4 regions of the Halalkalibacterium halodurans genome follow, and region 1 is predicted to be linked to each of the others. Evidence: riboswitches for the same ligand, from Rfam matches in the RefSeq annotation. Region 1 holds a riboswitch; each other region holds the start of a gene.
The links. Region 1 has a riboswitch for cobalamin ahead of FED51_RS08600 (ABC transporter substrate-binding protein). Riboswitches for the same ligand answer to the same signal wherever they lie in the genome.

Region 1 (7,391 bases):
CCTAACGGTGCTTGGCGCCTTTTTCGATGAAGAAGAAGCATCAATACACCAGTGATACGACTCGGAACCCAGTTCAGAACATCGTCAAATTTAGCGGAAGCCCAACCGAAGTCGCGGTAGCGCTCATTTTTGTAACCGACCATCGAGTCGCACGTGTTCGTGGCTCGGTATAGAAGGGCTAAGGGGGCTCCACCGATCAAGGCATAAAAAAGAGGGGCCGTTACTCCGTCACTTGTGTTTTCAGCAACCGTCTCAATCGCACCTCGGGCGATCTCTTTCTCATCTAGTTGATCAGTATCTCGACCGACAATATACGATAGCTTCCGCCTAGTCTCTAACAAGTTTCTGGTTGCTAAGGGACGAGCAACTTCTTCCGCCGCCTCTTTTAATCCTTTGGCCGCAATCGTTGAAGCAATCAATAGAGCTTCTACTATGACACCGAGCAGAAGGTGGACTTGATAGGACAACCATACGAGAGCAAGGGATAAAGCTGTCACGATCAATAAAACCGTTAGGAGCAGCAGCACGCCTTTTTCTCGTCTCCACCTACCACAATTCCATCTTCTCTCGAAATAAGTGATCAACTTCCCCATTCCGACGACAGGATGAGGAAGCCACTTCGGATCACCTAGCCACTTATCAAGAATAAAGGCACTAACGATCGCGATTACGTGACAAGCGATCATCGTTCAAGCCTCCGCTTTTCATTGTCTGTCACCGCTTGAATGGTTGCATCGTAGACGAGCTTTCCGATCGCTTGACCGAGCGGAGTGATTGTTCCCGCATAAGGGAAGTACGTCCCGGTCTGTGAACTTGCGATCATAACACTGTCAGTGGATGTACCCGTCGCAAGAGTCCCTGTTACAGGATCGAGAATCTCCTTCTCCGCAAGCGCTCTCCCTTTTGCTTCTGTAGCTGTCATCAGCGCTTGGACATAGGCGGCATCAGGCAGTGTTCCTTCAATGAACACCCACGTATTGATCGTTCCGACCGTTGCCTCATTTCGCTTGCGAAGATGAGCTTTGGCAGCATCCACTGCATTTGATATTCCGGCCGTCACAAACACTCGTACTTTAAACGATTCATAAGTCGCTTCGGTTATGGCAACATCTTCAAGAATAGCGGCCGTCATCATCCCTAACGCATCGGTTCCATCGACCCCTACATTTGATAAAAACGTTTGAAACTCCAGCTCCACATCATCACAATAATAGTCTTTTGATACATGCCTGTTCACAAACGTTTGATGCCATTTGAACCCTGCCCCTAATACAGCAGATGATAACGTTTTCCACCTTATGGAGCTTGTCACCTTAATTAGTTGCTCGGAGGTAAAAACCTCAAGCTCAGAAATAGGGGAGCTTGGTTTGCTTCTTATTGCCGCCGGCTCAAATGTGACGAGTGGCCTTGGAATCGTCGGGTGTTCGTTGCGGCGAATTTTCGTTTCGTAAACGTTGGCCAGCTGGTGTTCGGTCATCACTTGGCGTGGGCTATTAAGATCGACCATCCGTCCCTCATTAAGAAGCAATACGCGATCACAATAGAGGCTCGCCATATTCAAATCGTGCAAAATGGCCACAACAGTCAACTGGCGCGTTCGTGTCCAGTCTTTCAACGCATCGAGTAACTGCATTTGGTGCGAAATATCGAGATGATTGGTCGGCTCATCAAGCAAAAGGAGATCAGGCTCCTGGCAAAGGGCTCGGGCAAGCAAAGCTCGCTGGCGCTCACCTCCGCTCAACGTTTGTAACGGCTTATTGCGAAACTTCCACGTATCAGTTTGCTCCATCGCCTCACGGATGACTCGTTCATCTTCTTGCGATTCGGAGGCAAGCCAACCCTTTTGATGGGGATAACGCCCAAGAGCGACCACCTCTTTTACTTTATAAGCAAAGGCGGTGTCGGCTGTCTGGGGCAGCACGGCCATTTTTTGTGCCAGCTCTTTTGAATGATAATCGGCAATGGCTTTTCCTTGTAGGGTGATCGTCCCTTCCGAAGGTGACAACAGGCCGCTCACAGCCTTCAACAATGTCGTTTTCCCACTCCCGTTCGGACCAAGAATACCGAAAATTTCACCTTTATGAACTTGGAACGAGAGTTGCTGAATAATCGGTGTCTTTTCATCATAGCCAACACTTACATTTTGTGCATCAAGCATATGGTCCAACTCCTTACGAGAGCAGTTTTTTTCGCTGTCTGATAAGCAATAATCCGAAGACAGGTGCGCCGACGATCGCAGTGATCACACCAATGGGTAGTTCGGTCGGTGCAATGACTGTCCGTGCGAATAAATCCGTTAAGGTAAGAAACCCAGCACCGATCATCATTGATAAAGGTAATAAGTGGCGGTGGTCGGGTCCAGCTACTAATCGGGTGATATGAGGAATAACCAAGCCGACAAAGCCGATTGTGCCTGAGACAGCAACAGCTGATCCCGTTAAAATAGAAGCCGAGATCAGGATCATATATTTACGCCTTTTGACGTTTACCCCTAAATGTTTGGCTGTTTCCTCTCCAAAGGCAAGGGCGTTTAGTTCCTTGCGATTAACCATTAACAAAAGGGCCCCAAAACAAAAACAAGGGACGAGCAATTTTACATAGTCCCAGCCCCGCATCGACACACTGCCTAAGAGCCAACCGATAATTTGTCGCAATTCCTCTCCTGTCAACGCAATCATGAGCGAAATGAGTGCCCCTAAAAACGAGCTAAATATGATTCCAGCTAAAATAATCGTCTCTGTTGACATGGAGCGCTGAACGAGCCTTGCAAACATAATCACGAGGAACAAGGTGGAAAATCCTGTAATGATCGCAACGACCGGTAGCGTAAAAAAGCCGAGAATCGGCAATTGAACGGCAAAAAACAGGACAAAGACGGCTCCTAGTGCTGAGCCTGACGAAACGCCGAGTGTATACGGATCAGCTAATGGATTTTTTAACAACCCTTGAAAAGCCGCCCCTGCAAGTGCGAGGCTCGCGCCGACAAAAGCAGCGAGCAATACACGCGGTAAGCGAATGTCGACTACAATGCTCACCATTGTTTGGTCGACTCCACTGTCTACAGGCAAATGAAAGACGTATTGTCCAATAATCGCCAAAATGGTGAAAAAGGGAAGCTCCACACTTCCCTTTCCGATGCTAATGATGATGGCGACGAACAAAAAGATTGCGCTCGCTCCATACACGAAAAGCAAATTATTCCGCAAAAACGTCTGGATAAATGAGTTCCGCAAGCTTCTCTGCCCCTTGTACAAGTCGTGGTCCTGAGCGAGTCACTTCGTCTGAATGAACATCGTACACTCGCTCGTTCTCTACTGCAGGCACGCTCTGCCAGCCGTCACGCGCCATCACTTGTTTCTCTGGATCTTCAACGTAATAGCCATATGTTGTTATGATCACATCCGGTTGGAAGGCAACCGCCTCTTCCTCTGAGAACTGAACCCAACCTTCCACATCTCCCGCGGCATTGTCCGCGTTGATCAATGTGAGCATTTCATCTAAGAAGGTCCCTTTCCCTGTTGTATAGATTTCAGGCTCAGGAGAAACTTCAACCCAAACGTTTGCACGCTCTTCGTCTGTGATCGCCTCAGCCTTTTCAGCTAGTGCAGCAAAGCCTTCCTTCATGTCGCTAATGACGGTAGCTGCTTGCTCATCAGCACCTGTTGCTTCACCAATCATCGCTATCGAGTCGTACACTTCATCAATGCTAGACGCATCATGAACGACAACGACCGTAACTCCCGCTTCCCGAAGTTGGTTTAAACCGCCTTCGGATGAATGGGCACCTGATCCGTGGCTAAGGACAAGATCGGGCTCGAGTGCTAGCACTTGTTCTACGTCGAACTCCATACCGCCGACGCTCTGAATATCCTCAACTTCTTCCGGATAGTTGTCAAAATCAGTGCGGCCGACAACGGTGTCCCCTTTATCGATCGCAAATAATGTTTCGGTAATGCTCGGAATTAACGAGACGACTCGTTCTGGCTCTTCTTCAATCGTTACTTCATTTCCTAATGAATCTGTAATCGTCCGTGGGAATTCCCCACCCGCTTCTTCCTCTACTACATCTGTTCCTTGGTCATCCGCTGGAGCTTCAGGCTCGTCCGTGGTTGTGCCACACGCCACTAGACCTAGCGTCAAGAGCAAGGCCAGAAGCCATAACCGTACATTCGACTTCATCTACTGATCCCCTCTTTTCTCTATCGTACTAATCAATGGCGCTCGTCGCTGAAGGTGGTGGGCCACTAGCATAGAAAACTTGGCTTGTCGCCTAACCTTAATGGAAGTTAAACTTTCGTAAGTGAAAAAGAAAAACACTCCCTTCAGAGTGTTTTTGCAAAACCAGTCTAGATCCCATGCTATCTCCATGAAATCAAATGAACTGCTTCACCTTTTCCTCGAAGGCTACACACTCAAACTGAAAGGCAGGTCTCCTGACTTATGTTCATCGAGTACTTGCCCCCCTTCCCGTCGCTAGACAGTGGATCTTGCAAGCCTCTCCCATTTACAGTGGCGGGACCGTGTCGGATTTTCACCGACTTCCCTTTTCACGCTCAAACATTGAACGACCCTTCAGCGCGATATACGATTCATTGATAAGTCGTCTTTATTATACAAAAAATAACGCAAAAGAACAGCGTTTTTGCAAAAATCTACTCTTCCTGAACAGGCGGTGTAGACATTTTTTTCTTTCGGCGAACGAGAATGATCATGACAACTGCAATGACGATCAGTGGAAATAAAATCGGCGAAAACCCAATTAGCAAAACGACAAGCCCAGAGAAAAAGGCGATGATTCCATTTGTCGTATCCATAAATAGTTTCTTTGCGTTTGCCCACGTGTTTAACGTGTTTTGTCCTTGTAAGCTTCCTACCTCGATCCCACGATCTCTTATGGAAATGGTCATGGAAGCATATCGGACACGATCCTCTAAATAGTTCATCCGACCGACGAGCTGTTCAATCTCCTCCTGAACTTTCCCAAGATCATTGGAAACTTTTAATAAGTTTTCCGTTGAATCGGCTTCTTCCAAAAACGTGATTAATCGTTCTTCCATCACTCGCTTTGACTTAAGCCTCGCTTCTAAATCAACATATTCCTCCGTCACATCACTACCGCTTAATTGTTGATAATGAATGGAAAGACTCGTTTCTTTCACTTCTTGAACAAAATCATCTAACCGCTCTTGTGGGACTCGCGCCACAAGATAACCAGACGTATGACCGTCTTCATGTTCATTTTTAGACGATTCCACAATAAATCCACCGAGAGATTGAGCAGTCGACGTAAGCTGCTGCTCTGCCTCATCATACGACTCTACCTCTACCTCCATGTCTCCAGTGTAAATGATCATTCGTTCCATTCCCTCTGGAACAGCACTTCCTCTTTCCTCCGTCTCAATTTCCGTATCTAATTCTACCTTTTCAAGTGCAGCTTCTTCCTCCATTCCTTCCTCTGAGACCGAATAATCGGTAGCTACATTCATATCGGCACCCTCCATATTCCCCGCATCAAACATTTCCATTTGCTCCGTATTGCTGCAACCTACGATGAATAATAGAAGCATAACACCGATGAGGCTCCCTACAATTTTTTTCATTTTCGTCATGACCCCCTCTTTTTATTGTGAAACGAATCATTCAGGAAAAGGGTTCCATCCTTTTTACAAACATGTTACATTGAATGAAAAAAGGAGAGAGAGTCATGACCATCGTGCACGCTGAAAAGAAAGATGCAAAAGAGATTCATTCCGTGCTTCATCAAGCGTTTGACGAATATCGTTACGCCACCCCACCGACCACTGCCTTACGAGAAGCGGTGTCCGATATCGAACAGGAATTAACATCAGGCACCCAAGTCCTCCTTTATAAGCATAACGATAAATGTGTAGGGATGGTAAAGTTTGTGGTTCATGATAAACAGCTTTATTTCTTCCGACTTTCCGTTATACCAGAAGCCCGAAACCAAGGAATTGCCCGCCGGCTCATAGACCATCTCATGACACTTGCGAAGGAACAAAAGTGTGCAACGGTTGTTTGTAAAGTGAGAGCGGACATGGCGCAAAATGTGGCTTTCTACGATTCGTTAGGCTTTGCGAACACAAAGGAAGAAATGATGGAAAGATCGGATGGTGCAAGACTTAACGTAATCACGATGGAGTATAAACTAGGAGGGAGATGAGAAGCTTGATTCGATCATTAATAGTCGAACAAGAATGGCTTGAGGCTTTCCCCCTCATCCGTCAGCTTCGTCCTCATTTAACCGAAGCTAGTTACTTAGAACTTGTCCATGAAGCGACAAAAAACGAAGGCTATCGAATGTTTGCCTTGGAGGTGGAAGACACCCTCTGTGCTGTCATTGGCTTTATGCCACAAACAACGCTTTATAACGGAAAAAGCATTTGGGTAACTGACCTTGTCACAGATGAACACCATCGATCAAACGGATACGGGCTCATGTTACTGGCTCATGTGGAAGCATGGGCCAAAACAAAAGGATACGAAGCCATTTCCCTGTCATCCAATGTTAGCCGAACCGAGGCCCATCGGTTTTATATGGAAAAAGGCGCTTACGATAAAGTGAGCTATGTTTTCAAAAAACGATTATAGGGGGAAAAAGAAGCTGACCTACGCATGAGAGAGGCGTTTGTCAGCTTCAATGTTTCTTATGGAACAAGATTATTCCTGTCGATTCTACAAAATGGTACGAGCATTCGGGAAAAAGGCTGTAAAGGTTGTCCCTTCTTGTTGTTTGCTGTGGACACTAATTTCTCCACTATGGGCATCAACAATATTTTTGACAATGGCAAGTCCAAGCCCAGTCCCACTTCTTCCTCTCGTCCGTGCTTTGTCCGCCTTATAAAACCGCTCGAATACGTACGGTAAATCTTCTTCCGGTATTCCTGTTCCTGTATCCGTTACGTCAATTTTCATACCGTTTTCCATCACATGACACGCGAGTTGCACCGTACCGCCTGGGTCGGTATGCCGTATCGCGTTAGATAGAAGATTGGTGAGAACTTGTTCGAGCCTGTCTGGGTCGACCTGAATCCGTTTCCCTTCATCCCCTCGATAGATGAAATCAAGGGTTAGTTGTTGTTCTTTCGCGAGTCCTTGGAACTTTCTTGTGATCCGTTCACAGAACGTTTTCACTTCAATCTCTTCATAATTTAAATCGATGTGGCCTGCTTCCATTCTTGCCAAATCGAGCAATTCATTAACAAGGCGCCCCATGCGTAGCGATTCATCGTAAATGATTTTCGCTAACTCTTTTTTTTCTTGATCCGTCCCGGCGATGTCATCAATGATTGCTTCACTATAGCCTTGAAGCATGGAAATCGGTGTTCGCAGCTCATGGGATACATTGGCGATAAAATCCTTTCGCAGCTTAT
Region 2 (7,391 bases), 1.4 Mb from region 1:
CGTAACTCGATGACCGATTGGGCGTTCGGTAAAGATTACGGCGAATTTTATCCCCATTCTATCGGTTACGACCAAGAAGAAATGAACCAGGAGAGTGGCTTATGGCAAACAGATATTTCCTTAACTAAGAGCTTGTATCCAGTGCTAAATGCTGTGGGCGCTCTCTATATAGATGCAGTACTTTATGAAGAAGAATGGTTGCGAATGGCTACGGAATATTCACAAGAACATATTCGTTCAATACGAGTGAACCCAAACTATTTACAAGCTTTTCCGCTAGTAGATGAGAATAATAAACGTATTGCCATTCAGGAAGAAGAAACCAATCGTGTGTTATTGGTTCCTGAGCAATATAAGGACCAGAAAGAAGATATTATTGCTTACTTTAAAGAAGATTATGCGTATTGGGCAACGATGCCCGAATATCAAGCAGAGTCTTATTCCCACTTGCAAGAGCAAACGTTTGACATCATTTGGCTCGCTTCGTCTCAAGAAGTGTTTAGCTTTAATCTCTATGTCTTCCCAAACGAAGGCAATCTAATTGTTGACCCTATCATACAAGTCCTTACGGAGAATAACAGCTATCCAATGGAACGAGATTTCTTTCGTGGCTCAGTCGGAAATGATCCGCTAAAAGTCAAACTGTTGGACCAAAATACAGCGAAAACCTATGAACACTATCTTCCGCTTTTGCGCGACTTGCAGCTTGATGACAATGCCAAACACTTGGTGACCGTTAATGAACAAGCACAAAAAGACATTACTGAGATCCAACGGGCACTAACACTTGATACGATCCTGTTTGTGCTTACGGCAACAATCGCCCTGTTTATGATTGTGCAATCAAGCCATTTGTTGTTCGCACAACACAAAAAACGCTTTCTATTGCGGCGCCTTTTCGGCCACAGTCTGTTTCGTGCTTACCGTAATGTCCTGTTTTGGACGTTGGCAACATGGGTCGTCATTTTAGGCATTGCCCTTTACCGCCATAGTGGGACCCAATACTTGGCGATCGTCGTACTTGTCCTTTTCTTGACGGAAGTGGTGGTCACGTCTGTTGTGTTAATGAGGCTCGAGCAGAAAAACAAAGTTAGCGTATTAAAGGGGGAATAACGAATGGCAGCTGCAATCGTAGAACTGACTGACATCAGCAAATCTTTTCATTCAGAAACGGTGCTCCGTGACTTCAACTTAACCATTGATCGTGGCGAAATGATCGCGATTACAGGGCCAAGCGGCTCAGGAAAGACAACGATTTTAAACATTATTGGTCTGTTAGAAAAAGAAGATCGCGGCACGGTGCGGCTTTTTGGCAAGAACAAGCCAGCATACCATTCCAAACAGGCATTGCAGTTCCGTAAAAGCAAAATCGCTTACTTGTTTCAAAACTTTGCTTTAATGGATGATGAAACGGTTTCGAAAAATCTCGACGTCCCGCTCGAACTTATAAAGGGATCACGTACATTCAAACAACAAAAGAAAAAGGAAGTGTTAGAAAAAGTCGGTCTCTTTAACAAACTAAATAAAAAAGTCCACTCGCTATCAGGAGGGGAACAACAACGTGTGGCTATTGCACGCCTCTTGTTACGGCCGTGCGACTTGTTGTTAGCTGATGAGCCAACAGGATCACTTGATATGGCTAACCGCAATGTCATTCTTGATTTGTTATGCCAATTGAACCAAGAAGGAATGACGATTGTGATCGTTACCCATGATCCTGAAGTTGCCGACCGATGCGATCGGGTAATCACCCTTTAAGGAAAAGTCACTACAGGGATTAACCATGCCTTTATGGCGTTCTCCTATAGAAATGCACGTTTTTATAGGAGAACGGTTAAGCCGGGAATATCAATGCAGCACGGTAATCAAGAACGATGCTCCATTAAAGGGCGCGATATTTTTTACACAGTCAATTCTAAGAAGTTGCCTTCAGGATCCTCTATCACACTCTCATAATAGCCGTCCCCAGTAACACGAGGACCATTAACAAGGCGGTAACCGTCATTGTGTAAGCGGCCTGTCATCTGATTGACGGCCTCCTTGCTCCCCAGAGAAATGGCAATATGAGCCCAACCCATCCGATCGTCCTGATCCGGCTTATCGATACCTGACTGACACATAATCTCTAAACGTGCACCCCCGTCAAACGTTAGAAAGTAAGATTCAAATTTCTTATCTTTATTATGATACTTTGAGTTTGCATGTCCATTAAAGTACTTAACATAAAATGTTTTCATAGCTTCTAAATCTTTGACCCAGATTGCTACATGCTCTATTTTCATCTCACTGTCACTCCTCTAATGTTGCACTATTTTTACCTTTTTTAAATTCTTGCGGATGATTAAATCATCTCATCATTCATGGATGAATAGGTTACGAGTTAAAGGAGGAGCTCACTTCTCAATACTGTGATGGCTTGCCCTAATAAGAAAACTCTATCATGTTGCAATTTGATTTTTAGGATGCCTCCTCTTTTAGAAGCCTGATAGGCAAGAAATTCGTTTTTGTTTAATTTTTCTTGCCAGTATGGACCTAGACAACAATGGGCTGACCCTGTAACAGGATCCTCGTTCACACCTACCGCTGGAAAGAAGCATCTTGAAATAAAATCGTATTCAGTTGATGTCGATTTGCTTGTTACAATGATTCCTCTAGTATCGATTTGTTCTAATAGTGAAAAATTAGGATTTAATTCTTTTAACCTTTGTTCAGAGTCTATTTCAATTAAATAATCAAATCGGTTTCGGCCAACATATAACGGTTGAATGCCTAATCCATCAATCAGTTCATTAGGATACACATTTTCCTGTTTTGGTTGTTCAGATGGGAAATCTAATTCGATCCATTCGCCGCGTTTACTAGCAGTAAGTATTCCGCTTTTAGTATAAAATGTAATGGGCTGTTCCGCGCTTATGTGATCCAGTTCCCATAAAATACGGGCACTTGCCAGAGTCGCATGTCCACACAAATCGACCTCTGTATTTGGTGTAAACCACCTCAATGAGTATCCATCTTGATAAGGGTGGAGGAAAGCAGTCTCGGATAAATTCATTTCCGAAGCAACATGCTGCATCCAAATATCATCTCGTGAAGTAGGAAGAACACAGACGGCTGCTGGATTCCCTTTAAAAGCTTGATTTGTAAAAGCGTCTACTACATAAATAGGGGTTGTCATCATCTAAATTCTCCCTCTTACGATTTTTAACCACTCTTTAAATTTTACCAAAAGATTAAACGAAGCGGAAAGGCTTTTCCTTCCAAGGTTGAGAATGATGTAAAATCGACAGAAGTTAATTAGCAAGATAAGTGAATAGAAGGTTTATTGAGTATTCCAGAACTGGGGACTATTTGCTAATGTGACGGATTGTTAACCGAATGATTTTATGATTTAATTGTAGTGTAGTAATACAGTTTAATAGGCTTCTTAGGTGCCTCATTTGTAGGAGAATAGGGAAGTTTTAAAACGACGCGGAGCCCGCCACTGTAGTCGAGGAGCTGCTACAATACCACTGGGAAACTGGGAAGGTGTAGCATGCGATGAATCGGAGCCAGGAGACCTGCCTAAGAAGATGCGCTGTCATTGATGAGGCATGGCATACCCTCAGCTTATTTAAGCTGGGGTTTTTTGTGTGGTCGGGAGTTACCATCAAAGGAGGAAGGATCATGCAAAAAGTAAAGGAAACGATTGGTTCAATCAATGGGTTGGACACAAAAGCACAGCAACAAATGGAACAACATTTAAACACTCTGACGAAACCTTTGGGGAGTTTAGGTTTATTAGAATCATTGGCGATTAAAATAGCGGGCATTACGGGTCACACCCAGCCTGAAATTGATCCTGCCACCGTAATCGTAATGGCGGCAGACCATGGCGTAGCCGCTGAAGGCGTTTCAGCTTATCCATCAGAAGTTACTCAGCAAATGGTTCATAATTTCATTACAGGTGGGGCAGCGATCAATGTGTTGTCACGTGTCTCAAATGCCTCGGTACAGGTTGTTGATATTGGTGTCAATGGCACGTTGCAGCTTCCGGGTTTAATCAACAAAAACGTACGCCATGGAACAAATAATATGGCGCAAGGCCCCTCCATGGAAAGAGAAGAAGCCATTGCTGCGATAGAGGTAGGGATCGATGTTGCACAGGCAGCTATACAGAATGGAGCTAAGTTGCTAGCGCTTGGGGAGATGGGAATCGGAAATACTACGGCAAGCAGTGCGATGCTCGCTGCACTCGAGCAGGTACCGGTGGAGCAAATCGTTGGTTTTGGGACAGGTCTAAGTCATGAAGGAAAAGAAAAAAAGGTCGCTGTGATCAAGCGGGCCATTGAAGTCAACCAGCCCAACGCAGCAGATCCGATTGACGTTTTAGCCAAAGTAGGGGGATTAGAAATAGCAGGTCTTGCAGGGATTGTACTAGGCGCAGCAGCATGGCGAATCCCTGTTTTAGTCGACGGTTTCATCACGGCTGTGGCTACCCTAACAGCGGTTCGAATCGCACCCCTATGTGTGCATTATTTGATTGCATCCCACCAATCAGTGGAGCCTGGTCATGTCTGTGTGAACAAACTTTTAGGCTTAACACCACTCGTCAATCTAAATCTTCGTCTTGGGGAAGGAAGCGGGACGGCCATTGCCCTTCCGATTGTAAGGTCAGCCATCCGAATTGCACGTGAAATGGCGACATTTGAGCAAGCTGGTGTGTCTGGTGCCATTGAGGATGTTGGCAAGGAGCAGTAGAAACAGTCATCGTTGGGATGGCTAGGCCGTATTCCTTCTTTACAGGTACCGACTCTCTCTAATCAACGTGGGGTGACGATTAATACATTAGAAGTTGTCACTTGAAGGGTCGTTTTAAAATCGAATGATTCGAGCAGATATGCTTAAAAGAATGGTCTCTTAGGACAGGATGTCTCTATGAGGCCGTTTTTTTATTGTAAGCTCTATAGCGTAAATCTTTAAGAATATTAGATCAACCCTTCCGTTTTCCTTACATTAGGTGTAAGTGTTTTTCGTCTGTCATACTGGTTAAAATGTGAATAGCTCCATCCGGTGGATGATGATTTCCGAAAATGATGATAGAAAAGGGGAGTTTCACATGGCCAGTCACGGAAAATTACTAGAGGTTCAAGACTTACAAAAAAACTACGGAAAGAAAAACAATCTAACAAAAGCGTTAAAGGGTGTTAATTTTGACATTCTCCCAGGAGAATTCTTAGGAATCATGGGTCCAAGTGGCTCTGGCAAAACGACATTATTAAACTGCATTGCTACGATTATTAAACCCACCTCGGGACGTGTTCTTTTACATGGAAAAAACATCAGTGCGTTTGATAGTAAGGATTTAGCGAAGTATCGTGGCAGTCGAATCGGGTATTTGTTTCAAGACTTTGAATTGCTGGATAATCTAACGGGACAAGAAAATATCCTATTACCATTAGCCATTCATGGAGTGGATTTTACAAAAGCGCGTGTGAAGTTAGATGAGCTGGCAAGTATTTTAGATATTGCAGATATTCTTCATAAATTCCCATCTCAGATGTCTGGTGGGCAAAAGCAGAGGGTCGCCGCCGCGCGTTGTTTGATTTCTGATCCAGATATCGTTCTGGCGGACGAACCGACAGGGGCATTGGACACACGCTCCGCAAGAACGTTAATGACGAAGTTGGAGAGTATTAATCGTAGTAGTGGAAGAACGATTTTAATGGTCAGCCATGACCCTAATGCAGCGAGCTTTTGCTCTAGAATCCTCTTTATTCAAGATGGTGTCATCTTTCACGAACTACGTCGCAAACAAGAAGAGTCTCGTGAGAAATTTTATGAAAGAATTTTAACGGTACTAGCTCAGCTTGGAGGAGGAAGCGCCAATGTTCTCTAAGCTGATCTATCGTCATGCGAAACGTAGCCGTAAGGAGAATTTAATCTATTTTGCAACCCTTATAACCGCAGTCGCCTCGTTTTATATTATTCTTTCCTTGGGGAAACAAGATATTATTTTATTCTTAAGGGAGTTTGAAAGTGATGCGATTGATAAACTGTTAGCCTTAATGCCCATTGTTTATCTATTTGCGTTATTTTTATTATTTTTCTTAATTTTATTTGCTAATCAGTACCAATTAAATCGAAGGAGTAAAGAGTTCGGGCTCTATCTCATGTTAGGAATGCGCAAGGAACGCCTTGTTCTTCAGCTTATAGCAGAGGGGTTCATAACATCCATTTTTGCACTCGTTGGTGGGATTTTAATCGGCGGATTTTTGGCAGAAATCATTAGCTTGACCGTTTCTAAATTAGTGGGACAGGGCATTATCGGTCATCAAATGACCTTGTCATTAAGCGCGATTTTCTTTACGATCATCGGCTTTTTATTCATCCAGTTTGTCGCGCTAGTCATTCTTGGCGGCAGACTATTTAAACAAGAAGTCCATCAGTTACTTTATGAGCAGATGGATAAGAAAACCGACATGGGACACGTGAAAGGGAACATCATCCATCTTTTAATTGGTGTGGCCCTTCTAGGTATGGCCTACTGGAGTGTTTTAGCTCATTTTGAGGAGCTTGCAGGGTTGCTTATGTTTATCGCATTGGCTCTCGGAAGTTTGGGGACGATCTTTTTTATGAGAGGTTTTGCAAAAATACTAGGTTTCTTGGCGGGATTGTCTGAGCGTAAATCAACGAAAGGGCTCCACACCTTTACAATAAGGCAGTTTCAGGAGAACATCGCGAATCGTTCGACCTCCGTTGCCGTCACATCGATTCTTATCACATTGTCGATCATTTTAATCGCCGATGGTGCCTCGACGATTTTGAATTCAGGAAGTGATTTATATAATCGCGAGTCCTCTGTGTATGACTTTACGGTTAATGGAGAGAGCGAAAGAGTGGAGGAGTTTCTGACTTCGGAAAACATGGTGTCGTATGTTGAGGATTTAAATCTCTTGGAAATAGGAAGGATGAAAGGCCAAGGCGAGCGGTTGGAAGATGGGATGGCGTTGTCATTGGTGGATTGGTCTAAATTAAGAGAACAAATCATTATGGCATTGCCAACGAGCGATCAAGAGCAAGTGTTATCTGGAGAAATGCAGAGTTATACGATCAGTTCGGAAAACCCTGAAGCACTTAACCTGTTTGGGGTCCTAGAGATCGATGCATCAGCACCTTACCTCATTCCTGAATCATCTTATAATGGACTTTTAGAAGCAGTAGGGGAACAACCGCTGAACTTACAATCAGACGAAATGGCTTTATACTTTAATCCTGATTTTATGCCGATGGATGATTTAGATCGCATGCCTGTACTCGATCAAATTCTTGAGCAGGCTGCAAACGATGGACAACGTTTAATACGTATGGATGATCAGACCGTATCTATACGTCCATCCACTCCAATGAGAGGG
Region 3 (7,391 bases), 850 kb from region 1:
TACGGAGGAAAAAATCAATGCGACCGTCGATTTACGAATGCTCGATTGGGGCGAGTATGATGAAAGAATGCAAGTCATTACAACCTCAGGAGAAGCATACGATATTGCCTTTACGAGCTCGTGGGCTAACAACTATGCTTTAAATGCGAGACGGGGGGCGTTTTTAGAATTAAATGAGTTACTAGATGAGCACGGACAAGAAATGAAAGAGTTGATTGATCCCGCGTTTCTAGAAGGGGCACAAGTAGACGGTAAACTGTATGCTGTGCCAACGAATAAAGAAGTAGGGCAACAAGCTGTCCTGTCGTTTAACAACGAGTTAGTTGAAAAGCATAATCTCGACCTTTCATCCGTCCATTCATTGGCAGATTTAGAGCCGCTCCTGGCGGTCATTAAAGAAGAGGAATCTGACGTAACACCAATTGCCACGTTTGATGCTTACTTACCGTTTGATTCGATATTGCAAGAGGAAATGCCGTTTGCCTTTAGGCTAGAAGGAAACACGAACGAGGTAATCAATAAATACGAGGAAGACATTACGATGGAGACGCTTAAGACGATGCACGACTATTATAAAAAAGGCTACATTCGTCCAGACGCAGCAACGAGTACAGATTCTTGGCCGTTAGAGACACCGAATTGGTTCGTGCGTAAAGAGCTATACCAACCGTACGCTGAACTCATTTGGACACGAACCGCAGGATATGAGATCGCGACGAGACCTCTTCATGAGCCATACATTTTTAATAACTCTGTAACTGGATCCATGCAGGCGATTTCGGCAACATCGAAAAACCCTGAGCGGGCGATGATGTTTTTGAATTTGCTTAACTCAGACCCCTATTTACGAAACCTTCTGGATAAAGGAATTGAGGGTGTCCATTACGAGGAACTTGAGGATGGCACGATTAACGACTTGCCTGCACGTGTAGAACGCTATAACATGCCAAGCTTTGCGATTGGGAATCAGCTCATTCTAAAGTTATACGAAGATGACCCGCAAGATAAATGGGAAGCGTTTGAAGCTTTTAATGAAAGTGCGATTCCTTCACCAGCTCTCGGCTTTTACTTTGACTCGAATCCAGTGCGTACTGAAATTGCTGCGATTTCAAACGTGACGAGCGAATTCTCTCCAGCGCTGCTGAAAGGTGCTGTAGATCCAGAGGAGTATTTACCACTCTTTAATGACAAGCTGAACGAAGCTGGACTGCAAAAAGTGATCGATGAAATGCAGCGCCAATTTGATGAGTGGCAAGAACTGAATCAATAATTTGTTGCAGAAACCCTGTGCCTTTACAGGGTTTCTGTTCTTTAAAGAGAGCTAGCATTTTGCTTCGGTTAAGAGGATAATAGAGTTAAGTTTTGTAAAGGAGGATGGCACCATGAAGGTTGGAATCGATTTAGGTGGAACAAAAATAAAAGCGGCACTCGTTAGTGATGCAGGAGAGATAATTTCCGTGCAAGAATGCCCAACGGAAGCGGCGCAAGGTCCAGAGGAAGTAATGAACAAGATGATGTCTTTAACAGAAAAAGTCACGGATCATCAGCCGTTTGCCGGAATTGGAATTGGGGCACCGGGTCCGTTAAGCTCTACGGAAGGTACGATTCTTAGTCCACCGAACCTCCCAGGCTGGGATCATATTCATCTAGTTGATCGTTTTCAGGAGCAGTTTCAGTGCCCTGTGAAATTAGATAACGATGCCAATGTGGCAGCACTGGCGGAAGCTTTGCTTGGAAGTGGACAAGGATTTACGAGTGTTTTCTATTTAACGATCAGCACAGGCATTGGTGGCGGCTATGTTTTAGATGGGAGCATCGTTCATGGGGCCAGTGATTATGCAGGGGAAATTGGCAACATGATCGTTCAACCAAATGGCTATCAGCACGCAAATTTGAACCCAGGGTCACTAGAGGGGCTAGCAAGTGGAACGGCTATCGGACGAATGGCACGAGAGCGTTTTGGGGTTGAAGGTGGGACGAGAGAGGTATTTGACCGGATTCGCCGGGGAGATCATGATATGCAACGCTTAGTCGAAGAAGCGATGGACTATTTAGCGATCGGGATCGCGAATATCGCCCATACTGTAAATCCAGATGTCTTTGTTCTTGGCGGTGGTGTTATGAATGCGGATGATCTGATTTTACCGATCGTAAAAGAGAAAGTATCTCGCTACCTTTATCCAGGATTGGCACGATCAACAACGATCGTGAAGGCAAAACTAGGCGGTGACTCGGGCGTACTAGGTGCGGCGATGCTCGTTTAATCACAATGAAAACGGTTGCGAATTAGGCTCCTTTCTGTATACTAAAAACGTTGGGTCATAATTTAATAAGCACGCTCAAGCATTAGGTGGTTCAAACAATCGGTTGAATCTGAAAAGGGAAGCTGGTGAAAGTCCAGCACGGTCGCGCCACTGTAATAAGGAGCTACATGTGAAGAAACCACTGTCCAAAGGATGGGAAGGTACACATGGAGTGTTGATCTTAAGTCAGGAGACCTGCCTAATGTATGCACTTGCACCTACGCGTCATAGGGAGGAGTGATAGCTGTTTTACATATTGTTTTTAATCGTTGGATTCGTATGCTATCACAAACTCTCTTTCCTATGAAAAGAGGGTTTGTTTTGCTTTAAGAAGTTAGTCTAAGCAACGGCTTTCGCTAGATGACTTGCGACAAGCCGAGTTTTCAAATGACATTGAAAGGGCGGAGACATCCATGATCCAATCTTATCCGGTTGAACGATCAAGAACGATACAAACGAGGCTCGTATTACCACCAGATACGAATCATCTAGGGACGATTTTTGGTGGGAAAGTTCTCGCATATATCGATGAAATAGCTGCTTTAACAGCGATGAAGCATGCTAATTCTGCGGTGGTTACTGCTTCAATCGATTCTGTTGACTTTAAGTCGTCGGCTACTGTGGGTGATGCCCTTGAACTTGAAGGGTTTGTCACACATACAGGAAGAACGTCGATGGAAGTATATGTGAGGGTTCATTCGAACAACTTATTGACAGGAGAACGGACGTTAACAACCGAGTCGTTTCTAACGATGGTCGCCGTTGACGAATCAGGTAAACCAAAACCAGTGCCCCAGGTCGAGCCTCAGACCGAAGAGGAAAAACGGCTATACGAAACCGCGCCTGCACGAAAAGAAAACCGGAAAAAACGAGCAGCCTTAAGATAAGCTGCTCGTTTTTCTGCGTAAAATGATGAAATAATACTATTTTTAAAAACTATTAAATCCATTTCGATATCTAGCGAGCCGCTTCCTTTACTCGGTATTCAACTGCTTAATAGAAGGAGACATTCGTCCTTTGAAAAAGTCTAGGTGCTTTATTTATCGGATTTTTCAGACTATTTAACTGTGAAAGCTATATTCTCAGATCAGAGCAAAGATTTTTTTTAAAAGATGAAACGACATTTTTAGAAAACGCTTACATTTTTCTGAAATAACATGTATTCTAGAAGTAGATACAGAAGGAGGGAGCACGTTGAAGCGAGATCAACATTTTGAAACAAGAGCGATTCATACAGGCTATAAGCCTAACGAGCATTTTGACAGCTTAACCCCACCGATTTATCAAACCTCAACGTTTACGTTTGCTTCCATGGAGCAAGGAGGTAATCGTTTTGCTGGGGAGGAAGCTGGCTATGTTTATTCAAGGTTAGGCAATCCGACCGTTCAGATTCTTGAACAGCGGATAGCAGAGCTAGAAGGAGGAGAAGCTGCCCTGGCCTTCGGTTCAGGGATGGCCGCAGTCTCTGCCATTCTTGTTGGCTTGACGAAAGCAAACGACCATATCCTTGTCTCAAATGGTGTGTACGGGTGTACGTTCGGTTTGCTCACTATGCTGAAAGAAAAATACAACATTGACGCAACGTTTTCGCCAATGGACTCAGTTGAGGAAATCTTAGCAAACATTCAAGATAACACGACGTGTATTTATGTGGAAACACCGATCAATCCAACGATGCAGTTAATCGACCTTGAGCTTGTCGTGAGGGTAGCAAAAGAAAAAGGGATAAAAGTAATTGTCGATAATACATTTGCCACTCCGTACTTACAGCAACCGATCGCATTAGGATGTGATTTCGTTGTCCACAGTGCGACGAAATACATTGGCGGGCATGGCGACGTTGTGGCAGGCGTATTAATTGGCGACAAAGAAACGATTCAACTGATTCGAAAAACAACGCAAAAAGATATGGGTGGCGTCATTTCTCCGTTTGATGCATGGTTATTGCTACGGGGGTTAAAGACGTTAGCGGTCCGAATGGATCGTCACTGTGAAAACGCTGAAAAACTAGCGGAAAAACTAAAGGAACACCCGAAGGTAAGCACGGTTCTCTATCCAGGTGATTTTGAGCACCCTGATCATTCGATCGTTGCAAAGCAAATGAAAAAAGGGGGCGGGCTACTCTCATTTGAGATAAAAGGAACAGAGGCAGACATAGCGAAAGTTGTTAATCAGCTTAAGCTCATTCGAATTGCCGTTAGTTTAGGTGATGCGGAAACATTAATTCAACACCCCGCGACGATGACACATGCCGTCGTTCCTGAAAAAAGACGGACCCAAATGGGGATCTCTAAAAAATTGCTACGGATGTCTGCTGGTCTTGAAGCTTGGCAAGACGTGTGGGCAGATTTAGAGCAAGCATTAAATCAGTTGTAGACATCAGAAAGCTGAGTATTAAGCTCAGCTTTTTTCTTTTTGCCCACCATTAAGAGCCCGTGACTCGCCCCCCATTTGGATGCAAAATTTGTCCTGTCAAATATTTAGAGTCATCCGATGCAAGAAAGACGAAGCTTGGTGCAACTTCAAACGGCTGCCCCGGTCGGCTTAGTGGAGTGTCCGATCCGAACGTAGGAATCGAATGAGCAGGGTATGAAGATGGGATGAGCGGTGTCCAAATCGGTCCTGGGGCGACGCCGTTTACACGAATTTCTTGGTCGGCTAGAGATCCAGACAGGGCACGGGTGAAAGTCGTAACCGCTCCTTTTGTGGCAGCATAATCGATAAGCTGTGAGTGACCAAGATAGGAAGTGACGGAGGTTGTATTAATAATTGCACTACCTTTTTTCAAATGGGGGAGGGCAGCTTTCGTCATAAAAAAATAGGCGTAGATATTCGTACGAAATGTAATGTCAAGCTGCTCTTCTGTTATGTCCAATAGACTCGTTTGTCTAAATTGAACAGCATGATTATTGACAAGTACATCAAGCTTGCCAAAACGTTCGATCGTTTTTTCCACGACTTTAACGGACATTTGTTCATGTTGAAGGTCACCAGGCACGAGCAAACAATCTCGTCCGATCTCCTCTACCCGTTTTTTTGTTTCGATCGCGTCCTCATGCTCCGATAAGTACGAAATGACAAGATCTGCCCCTTCCTTAGCGAAGGCATAAGCAACAGCGCGCCCGATCCCACTATCTCCACCAGTAATAATAGCCACTCGATCAAGGAGCTTATGACTGTGGGGCCGATGGGGGTTTTCTGAGATTGGCCTAGGCTCCATTAAATATTCAAGTCCTGGGTGCCACGGCTGAGATTGAGGAGGGAAATGAACAGGAATGTCATCACATTTTTGGTGCGTGTCAATCGGTTCATGTTTCGGATACATCCTCTCACACCTTTCAAGTTCTAGACAGTAGCCCAGTATATGTAAATTAAGTGGAAAATGTTACTTTATATAGGAGTTAATTCATTGTGTATCTTTCACAATTTCTACGAATTAATGTTAAGATTAAACGTGAGAATACTGAAAATAAATCGTTATTTTGTTAGAAATGAACATTTAACTGTTGACCTTTAGGTTTGTGTGTTGTAAATTAACAAAGGAGGATGTTATAAATGAACATTCAAAAGGATGGAAAAAATGTGACCTCTCGGAGGGAATGGATCGAAAAGCTCGTTGAATCAAAAGGGAAAGTGGACATTGAAGAATTAGCTTCTCATTTTGGCGTGTCCTCGATGACCATCCGTCGCGATTTGATGCACTTAGAAGAACATAACAAGCTGATCCGAACACATGGTGGCGCCGTCGCTCCAAGTTCACTTATTGGCGAAACTCCTTACGCACAAAAGCAGACTGAGCATTTAATGGAGAAGCAGCTCATTGCAAAGCAAGCGAGCACCCTTGTCCCTGAGGGAGCAACAATTCTAGTAGACTCAGGAACGACGACCTTAGAGCTTATTAAGCTCCTTAAGGATCGAAACGATTTAACGATTGTCACAAATGACATTACGATTGCCGCTGAACTAGTGAATGCCTCACCAAAGTGCATTGTCACAGGAGGGGAATTGCAGTCAGGGGTTGGCGCGTTGTTTGGTCCGCAGACAGAAGGGATGATTCGTGAACTTCACGTAGATCTGTTTTTCCTTGGTGCCCATGCTGTGGATGAGGCTGCCGGTGTAACAGCTCCAACCTTGGAGAAAGCAGCGATAAAAAAACGAATGATGGAAGCTGCGCAGACGACATGGCTCATTTGTGATTCGAGCAAATTTTCGAAGCGGGCGTTTGCGAATGTTTGCCAGCTGACAAAATTAGAAGGAATCATTACGGATGCTAATTTTTTTACTAGCTTTAAGCATGAAAACTATCATGACAACATGGTGATTGCACAGGCTTAATGATAGGAGGCCACAACTGTGAGAATAGGCGTAATTGCAGATGATTTAACGGGAGCGAATGCGACAGGCGTTCGACTCGTAAAGCAAGGATTTCCCGCAGCGACGGTCGTGCACAGCGCGAGTGTCCCGTCCGGGGATAATTACCAAGCATTGATAATGGATACAGACAGCCGTTACGTTCGTTCTGCCATTGCGGCAAAGCGTGTGACGGATGCGATGAATCAGTTGAAGCGATGGGGCGCACGAATGTTTACGAAACGGATTGATAGTACGTTAAGGGGAAATATTGGCGTCGAGCTTGATACGATGCTTGCTGAGCTTGGTGAGTCGTCAGTGGCGATTGTCATGCCATCCTTTCCTGACTCAGGCCGAACAGTCACAGGTGGCTATTTACTCGTTCATGGCGTTCCAGTTCAAGATACATTTGTATCAAAAGACCCTGTTTCGCCGATTATCACATCGTATGTTCCAGATTTGTTACGCAAGCAGACGAAACACCCTGTCGGCTATGTTGGATTACATGAAGTGATGAGTGGAAGAAACGTCATTTTACAGCATGTAGAGCAGCTCATTAGCGAAGGAAAGCGTCTAATTGTCATTGATGCGGTGACGAACGAGCAAGTGGATGATGTAGCAAAAGCGGTAGCGGTGATTAAGGATCGACCGATCGTTCCGGCTTGTCCTGGCCCTTTTACTGCGGCGTACGTTCGCGCTGTTACCCAGCAGCAACAGGAGGATGCCCGCCTTCTTGTA
Region 4 (7,391 bases), 1.2 Mb from region 1:
TGAAAATGTGGCCAGTCTCAAGCTACACCGCCAGTTAGGATTCCGCGAAGTGGGGAAGCGGGAACGACTTGCAAAACGAGAGGGTGTGTGGCGGGACGTCATCTTGCTGGAGCGACGAAGCGAAAAGGTAGGATTGTAAAAAATAAAGGCGTTAGCCACCGCGGCTAACGCCTTTATTAGAGCAGCACTCGTCTAAGACAAGCGTAAATGAGCGTTCAGTGCTTCGTGCCATTTCTGCTTTGTCTGTTGATTCGTCCGTTCTAAATACTGGATTAACATCCATAATCCTTTATGGTCAAGGTTGTCGATGACCCTCTTCATGACGGCAGCATCCGTCGTATGCTCTAAGAAGTAGATGATTTCTTGTCTCATCCTTACCCCTTTCGTGAGAGGATTAAGCTTTCGTTTTTAGCTCTTCTCGTGCAGCTCGTGCGGCAGCTACCATGTTCTTAAGGGCGGCTACGGTTTCTTTTTCCGCGCGAGTCTTTAAGCCACAATCAGGGTTAACCCAGAAAAGGCTAGCTGGCAAGACCGTTAACGCGCGGCGGATGACATTTAGCATTTCTTCTTCTGAAGGAACGCGAGGGCTGTGAATATCGTAGACCCCTAACCCAATTCCCTTTTCATACGTCGTCTTTTCAAACGCGCTAATCATTTCTCCGTGGCTTCGTGATGTCTCGATGGAAATGACGTCTGCATCGAGATCATCGATGGCTTCGATCATTTCATGGAATTCGCTGTAGCACATATGAGTATGAATTTGCGTCGTTGCCTTCACATGGGCGCAGCTCGCACGGAAGGCGGACACGGCCCAGTCTAAGTACTCTTGCTGATCTTCAGCTTTTAATGGCAGACCTTCACGAATCGCCGGTTCGTCAATTTGAATCATTTCGATACCCGCTTCTTCTAATGCCGTCACTTCATGGGTGAGGGCCTCCGCGATTTGATGTGCAATCACAGTTAACGGTAAGTCATCACGAACGAACGACCAGTTTAAAATCGTGACAGGGCCTGTGAGCATGCCTTTCACCGGTTTGTCCGTTAACGATTGGGCATACACGGTTTCTGCTACCGTCATTGGTTCGGTGAAGCTCACATTTCCATAAATGATTGGCGGCTTGACGCAGCGGGAGCCATATGATTGCACCCAACCGTTGGCTGTGAATGCAAAGCCATCTAACTTCTCACCGAAAAATTCAACCATGTCGTTGCGCTCAAATTCTCCGTGAACGAGTACATCGAGGCCAAGCTCTTCTTGAATATTGATCCACTTTTCAATGTAGGACTTCATCGTCCGCTCATACTCGACTGTCGATAGCTCCCCTTTTCGCCATAACGATCTTGTGCGACGCACATCTTTTGTTTGCGGGAAGCTTCCGATCGTTGTCGTTGGAAGAAGAGGAAGCTGCCATTTTTCTTCTTGAACCGGACGGCGCTCGTTAAAGGATTGTGGGCGCTTTTTGTTTTCAAGGTTATGAGATGTTGCTGCTCCAGAGCGCCAGCCTGATTTTTCGAGAGCGGCTAAAGCGTCGTCATTGGCCTCAAGCGCTTCTTTCACCTCAGCTTCATTTCCTGCGGCTAGCTGTTTTAATGTGTGAAGCTCGGTTAGTTTTTCATTAGCAAATGCAAGCACACCTAGCAACGTTGGGTCGAGTTTTTCCTCACGCTTGGTTGTAACCGGTACGTGGAGAAGGCTGCATGATGGTTGCAATACAAGACGATCTTTCGCTACATGCTGTTCTAATTGATGAACAAGCTCATGGCGCTCGCGTAAGTTGCTAATCCAAATGTTGCGTCCATCAATGATTCCGGCAGCAAGCACCTTATCTTCAGGGAATCCGAACGTACGGAGAGCTTCAAGGTTTTTTGCCCCACCATGAACAAAGTCTAGACCAATGCCCTTCACTGGAAGAGAGACGACCTCTTCGTAAAAAGTCACCGCGTCAAAATACGTTTGTAGGAAGAGTGGTGCATCGGCGATCGCTTCGTTTATTTGCTCGTAAATACGTGTAACAAGCGCCATTTCTCGTGCTGAAATGGAGGTAACAAGGGATGGCTCATCCACTTGAATGGAACGAGCACCTGCATCGACGAGCTCCTGGATGACCTGGATGTAAAGCGGTAGCAATGATTGAATCGTCTCTTGAAGCTTATCCTCTTCATAGCCTTTGGCTAGCTTTACAAATGAGTATGGACCTAGAATGACAGGCTTTCCATCAATGCCTAATTCATTTTTTGCTTCTAAATAGGCCTCAAGTGGAGCGTTTTTCGTTAAGCGTGGTGCAGCATCATGTAGCTCAGGAACGATGTAATGGTAGTTTGTGTTGTACCACTTCGTCATTTCACACGCCTGGGCGTTTTTGCTTCCTCGTGCCATAGCAAAGTAAGTAGAGAGTGTCGGCGTATCACCTTGTTGTAAGAATCGTTTTGGAATAATTCCGAACATTACGGCCATATCGAGCACATGGTCATAAAGGGTAAAGTCACCAACAGGAATGAGATCAACCTCTTGTTCTTGTTGCACGCGTAAATGATTGAGGCGAAGCTCTTTCATTGTGGCGAGCAATTGTTCTTCAGTGGTGTCATTTGCCCAGAACGATTCAAGTGCTTTTTTCCATTCGCGGTTTTCGCCAATACGTGGGTATCCTAGATTGCTAGTCAACATGTAAAATTCCTCCTTGAAGTGATAGAGTAAAAAGGTAAAATAAAAAGGATATTTTTACCAATATGGGAGAGTGGTAAAAATATCCTTCGTTGGATGCAACGAAACATGTTTGAAACACCTCCCTATCTCCCGTAGGTAAAAGCAGTGCTGTTAGAACAGGCAGGTCTCCTGGCTCTAGCGTCAACATTGCAACAGTCTTCCCAACCAATGAACGGTCAGTGACAATATCGTTACAACTCAGCTATGACAGTGGCGGGACCGCTCCGGATTTGCACCGGATTCCCTTTTAAACATTAAGTCTATCATGTGACTTAACGTACCTGTTCCCAAACGATGAAATTTTAATCCACTTTAACGGAGGAAAGCCGATTTGTCAAGTAGGAAATAAGCGAAAACCTAATCAGTTTCTTTCCTCCTAACCCCTTTATATCAAGCTCTAATCCAATAAATCATAGTATTCTACTCTGTTTTTGCTATTTTAATGTAATATATTTTTTTGCGAGTGGCATCGTTCAGAGCAGTAAATCGAGAGTTGAAACATTAATCAATTGTATACAAAACCCTTACATAATTTACATTTTTAAAAAATAACTGTTACTTCTTGCGTGGTACACTTTTCATGAAAAGGCTGAATGAACAGTACATATCTGGTCTTTCTAAAAAATCTATTTCATATGGAGGACGTACATCATGGGATTAAAAAAAGCAGGGGCATCTTTATTGCTAGCCACCTCATTATTTTTAACTGCATGTGGCTCAAGTGCCACGGACAGTGAAGTGAGCGAAGGGGACGCGGTTGGCGGTACAGATAGTGAAGCCTATGTACCTGAATCGTTAATGGTTCAGTTCGTTCCATCGCAAAATGCTGAAACGTTAGAGGCTAGAGCCAAGCCGCTTGAGAATCTGTTATCAGATGAATTAGGAATTGATGTGGAAGTTAGTGTATCAACTAATTATAATACGGTCGTTGAAGCGATGGCTTCTGGTCAGGTTGATGTCGGTTTCCTGCCGCCAAACGCTTATGTACAAGCTCACGATGAGTACGGTGCAGCAGAGGTTATCTTGCAATCGCAACGGTTTGGAGTGAACGAGGATGGTTCACCAACAGATGAGCTAGTCGATTACTATTTGTCGATGTTTATTGCCCGTGCCGACTCTGATATTGAATCGATTGCAGATATTAAAGGGAAAACGGTCGCCTTCCAGGACTACACATCATCAGCGGGATACGTTTGGCCTGCCGCGATTTTGTTAGACGAAGGGATCGATCCTTTAACAGATGTGAATCCGCTCATTCTCCAAGGTCATGATGCAGGAGTTACTGCTGTCTTAAACGGTGAGGCAGATGTTGCTGCGATTTTCCAAGATGCGCGTAATGTTGTTGCGGGTGATTTTCCGACTGTTTTTGAAGATACAAAGGTGATTTCGTTCACAGAGCCGATTCCAAATGACACGATTTCTGTCCGATCCGATATGGACGATGAGTGGAAAAAGAAGATCCAGCAAGCTTTTATTAAAATTGGTCAATCTGAAGAAGGTCTAGAGATTATTCGTGATATCTATACGCATGAAGGTTATACCGAATCAGAAGATGCTACCTTTGATATCGTTCGTGACTATGCGGAGCGTGTTCAAGGCGAATAAAGGCTACTGAATCTCTGATTTTCACTTCATTACTTTTCTCTATTAGTCTATTAATAGGTCGTATCTCTAGGGGCTCACGATCTTGAGGTTGTCCAAAAGGGGGGAGAGCTCCCTTTTGAACAACTTTTTTTCCTCTTTAAGGACTTTGCTTCTGTAAAAGATGAAGGATAAGAAAAAATTGCACCCGCCATTTACGGCTTGGGTGAACCAAGCTTTCTCATTTTACGACTTAACTACTTATTAGAAAGTTGGATTTCTATGATTGAACTGAAGAATGTCTCAAAAGTGTATCCGAATGGAGTAATAGGGTTAGACAATATTAATTTAACGATTGAAAAAGGGGAATTTGTCGCGATTGTCGGTTTATCTGGAGCGGGTAAATCGACCTTATTGCGTGCCATGAATCGTTTGATCGATATATCCGATGGTGACATTATGATTAATCGTCGATCGATCACTTCAGCAAGTGGAAAAGAGCTACGTATGATGCGAAGAGATATTGGAATGATCTTTCAAAATTTTAATCTTGTGAAACGCTCCACTGTCTTACGTAACGTCCTTTCTGGTCGGGTGGCTCATAATCACACGTTTCGTACGCTTTTCAATCTATTTCCTCAAAAAGATGTAGATCTCGCCCTTCAATCACTTGAAAGAGTTAATATTTTAGAAAAAGCCTATACCCGTTCTAGTCAATTATCAGGCGGTCAACAGCAGCGTGTCTCGATCGCTCGTGCCCTTGCGCAAGAGGCAAAAATGATATTGGCTGATGAACCGACGGCATCGCTAGATCCGGTCACGACGAAACAAGTGATGGATGATTTAAAAAAAATTAATACAGAGGATCAGGTGACAGTTGTCATTAACTTGCATTTTGTTGACTTAGCAAGAGAGTATGCCACAAGAATTATTGGCTTACGGGACGGAAAGGTCGTTTTTGATGGTCCAGCGCAAAGAGCAACAGACGAGGTGTTTAAAGATATTTACGGTAGACCACTTAAAGAGGATGAATTGTTAGGAAAGGAAGTCGGGTGATGGAAACGAAACTGAATGATCGGGTGCCAATAAAGCCTTCACGACATTCCTTTTACCTTTTTCTCGTGATTCTATTTATCGTTGTTTTTGCAAGTGCTATTTACATTGAAGCTGACCCTTATGTCATTGTTCAAAATGGTTCCAATATGTTTGACCTCATATCACGCATGTTTCCGCCGGACTGGTCTTATATCGTCACAACGACACCGGCAATGCTCGATACGATTCGAATGGCTTTACTTGGGACAACGATGGGAACACTTCTCTCCATCCCCGTCATGTTCCTGTGCGCAAGGAACATGTATCACGTACGGTGGCTTGTTGAAGCGTCGCGTATTGGGTTAAATGTGTTACGGACGATTCCTGACTTACTGCTTGCGGCTATTTTTGCGGCGATTCTTGGATATTCATCCCTTGCAGGCATTGTGGCTCTGTCTGTTTTTTCTGTTGGAATCATTGCGAAGTTGTCATTCGAAGCGATTGAAAACATTGATGACGGCCCGCTAGAGTCTATGACGGCCGTTGGGGCAAACAAATTACAATGGATAGCGTTTGGGGTCGTACCGCAAATCATGCCCCACTTTGTGTCCTATGTTCTTTACACGTTTGAGATTAATATCCGAGCGGCCGCGATTCTCGGATTAGTTGGAGCGGGTGGAATCGGGCTATTCTATAACCGAGCGCTCAGTTCCTTTAACTATGACCAAGTGCTGGCGCTTATTCTTTATACGTTGGTCGTTGTTATCCTCATTGATCTGATTAGCTTGAAGACAAGGGAGAAGTTACTATGAAACGGTCCGATTTGTTTAAAAAAGAACGGTTCTTGAGAAGAGCAAAATTTTCTTTGTTGTTTATTGTTCTACTCGCTTTATACGGATGGGCAATTGCGGGTATACAGTTTAACGGGATGCTTGATACGGCATGGCCCGTTACAAAAAGCATTGTACAAGGGTTTCTTACACCTGATACTAGTTATATCTATAATCCTGAGGGAGAAGATTTGCTTAGAGGTTTGCTTGAGACATTAGCTATCGCGATAGTAGGTATCTGTCTGTCTATCGTTCTCGCGATTCCGATTGGCCTTTGGGCCGCGAAAAATTTAAGTTCAACCCCGCTTATTTCACAAGGAGGAAAATCGACTCTTAGTTTTATTCGTACCTTACCGGATATCATTTTAGCTCTTCTATTTATCAAAGTCGTAGGCCCCGGCGCTTATGCAGGAATGTTAGCTTTAGGGATTGGGGCGATCGGGATGCTAGGGAAATTGTACGCAGAAGAGGTAGAGGCGATGGATCCAGGTCCGGTAGAATCGATCGTCGCCGTTGGCGGAAATAAATTAGAGCAGTTAGCCTTTGGCGTGATTCCACAAGTTTTACCAGGCTTTATTTCTGCGACTTTATACCGATTTGAAATTAATATGCGCTCGGCGGCCACACTGGGGGTTATTGGGGCTGGCGGGATTGGTACACCGTTAATTTTTGCGATTCAGGCGAGGAATTGGGATAGGGTCGGGATGATCATGATCGGGATCGTTCTTGTGGTCTTAATCGTCGATTGGTGTTCAAGCGCCTTGAGGAAACGAGTGTTATAAAAGGCTATGTCAAACGGGAGTACGTTTTCCTTTTGCCATAGCCTTTTTTACTTCAAATATGTCATTGTGAGTACTTCCGTTCATTCCATTCCCGTTTCAGTATGCTCATTTCAATCAGATCCCAATATTCTCCTTTGACTTTTGTATTTTGCCGAAGGAGCCCTTCCCGTTGAAATCCTATTTTTTCGTAGCGATGAATTGCACGAACATTAAAAGAAAAAACACCGAGAGAGACTCGATTTAACGAAAGTTGCTCAAAGGCGATTCGAAGCAGCTCCTCAATCATTGGCGCCGCAAATCCTTTTCCTCTTGCTGCTGGAAAGACGAGCACTTTGCCCATTCGAGCCGACTCGTTAACACGATCCACTTTTCCGAGTGCGATATGGCCAATGGTTTCACTAGAACCTACGGCTTTCACCTTGAATATGTATTGATCGCTTCCGTCCATATTTGCCCCAT

Region 2: linked by a shared signal. The riboswitch ahead of cobT (nicotinate-nucleotide--dimethylbenzimidazole phosphoribosyltransferase) and the one ahead of FED51_RS08600 (ABC transporter substrate-binding protein) in region 1 are both predicted to bind cobalamin.
Region 3: linked by a shared signal. The riboswitch ahead of FED51_RS04290 (acyl-CoA thioesterase) and the one ahead of FED51_RS08600 (ABC transporter substrate-binding protein) in region 1 are both predicted to bind cobalamin.
Region 4: linked by a shared signal. The riboswitch ahead of metE (5-methyltetrahydropteroyltriglutamate--homocysteine S-methyltransferase) and the one ahead of FED51_RS08600 (ABC transporter substrate-binding protein) in region 1 are both predicted to bind cobalamin.

What each region holds. Positions count from the first base shown of each region.
Region 1 is NZ_CP040441.1:1,736,682-1,744,072, reverse strand. It holds gene cbiB (adenosylcobinamide-phosphate synthase CbiB) at 1-686, opposite strand, end outside; gene FED51_RS08610 (heme ABC transporter ATP-binding protein) at 683-2,158, opposite strand; gene FED51_RS08605 (FecCD family ABC transporter permease) at 2,172-3,233, opposite strand; gene FED51_RS08600 (ABC transporter substrate-binding protein) at 3,196-4,179, opposite strand; cobalamin riboswitch at 4,407-4,588, opposite strand; gene FED51_RS08595 (DUF4349 domain-containing protein) at 4,653-5,600, opposite strand; gene FED51_RS08590 (GNAT family N-acetyltransferase) at 5,705-6,181, shown strand; gene FED51_RS08585 (GNAT family N-acetyltransferase) at 6,178-6,609, shown strand; gene FED51_RS08580 (ATP-binding protein) at 6,694-7,391, opposite strand, start outside.
Region 2 is NZ_CP040441.1:314,444-321,834, forward strand. It holds gene FED51_RS01665 (bacteriocin-associated integral membrane family protein) at 1-1,113, shown strand, start outside; gene FED51_RS01670 (ABC transporter ATP-binding protein) at 1,117-1,758, shown strand; gene FED51_RS01675 (VOC family protein) at 1,902-2,282, opposite strand; gene FED51_RS01680 (PhzF family phenazine biosynthesis protein) at 2,381-3,178, opposite strand; cobalamin riboswitch at 3,410-3,579, shown strand; gene cobT (nicotinate-nucleotide--dimethylbenzimidazole phosphoribosyltransferase) at 3,664-4,737, shown strand; gene FED51_RS01690 (ABC transporter ATP-binding protein) at 5,096-5,875, shown strand; gene FED51_RS01695 (ABC transporter permease) at 5,865-7,391, shown strand, end outside.
Region 3 is NZ_CP040441.1:883,136-890,526, forward strand. It holds gene FED51_RS04280 (ABC transporter substrate-binding protein) at 1-1,270, shown strand, start outside; gene FED51_RS04285 (ROK family protein) at 1,383-2,264, shown strand; cobalamin riboswitch at 2,332-2,520, shown strand; gene FED51_RS04290 (acyl-CoA thioesterase) at 2,717-3,190, shown strand; gene megL (methionine gamma-lyase) at 3,498-4,679, shown strand; gene FED51_RS04300 (SDR family oxidoreductase) at 4,729-5,628, opposite strand; gene FED51_RS04305 (DeoR/GlpR family DNA-binding transcription regulator) at 5,859-6,638, shown strand; gene FED51_RS04310 (four-carbon acid sugar kinase family protein) at 6,657-7,391, shown strand, end outside.
Region 4 is NZ_CP040441.1:502,926-510,316, forward strand. It holds gene FED51_RS02510 (GNAT family N-acetyltransferase) at 1-139, shown strand, start outside; gene FED51_RS02515 (hypothetical protein) at 193-372, opposite strand; gene metE (5-methyltetrahydropteroyltriglutamate--homocysteine S-methyltransferase) at 395-2,665, opposite strand; cobalamin riboswitch at 2,807-3,004, opposite strand; gene FED51_RS02525 (phosphate/phosphite/phosphonate ABC transporter substrate-binding protein) at 3,356-4,309, shown strand; gene phnC (phosphonate ABC transporter ATP-binding protein) at 4,568-5,341, shown strand; gene phnE (phosphonate ABC transporter, permease protein PhnE) at 5,341-6,132, shown strand; gene phnE (phosphonate ABC transporter, permease protein PhnE) at 6,129-6,932, shown strand; gene FED51_RS02545 (GNAT family N-acetyltransferase) at 6,994-7,391, opposite strand, start outside.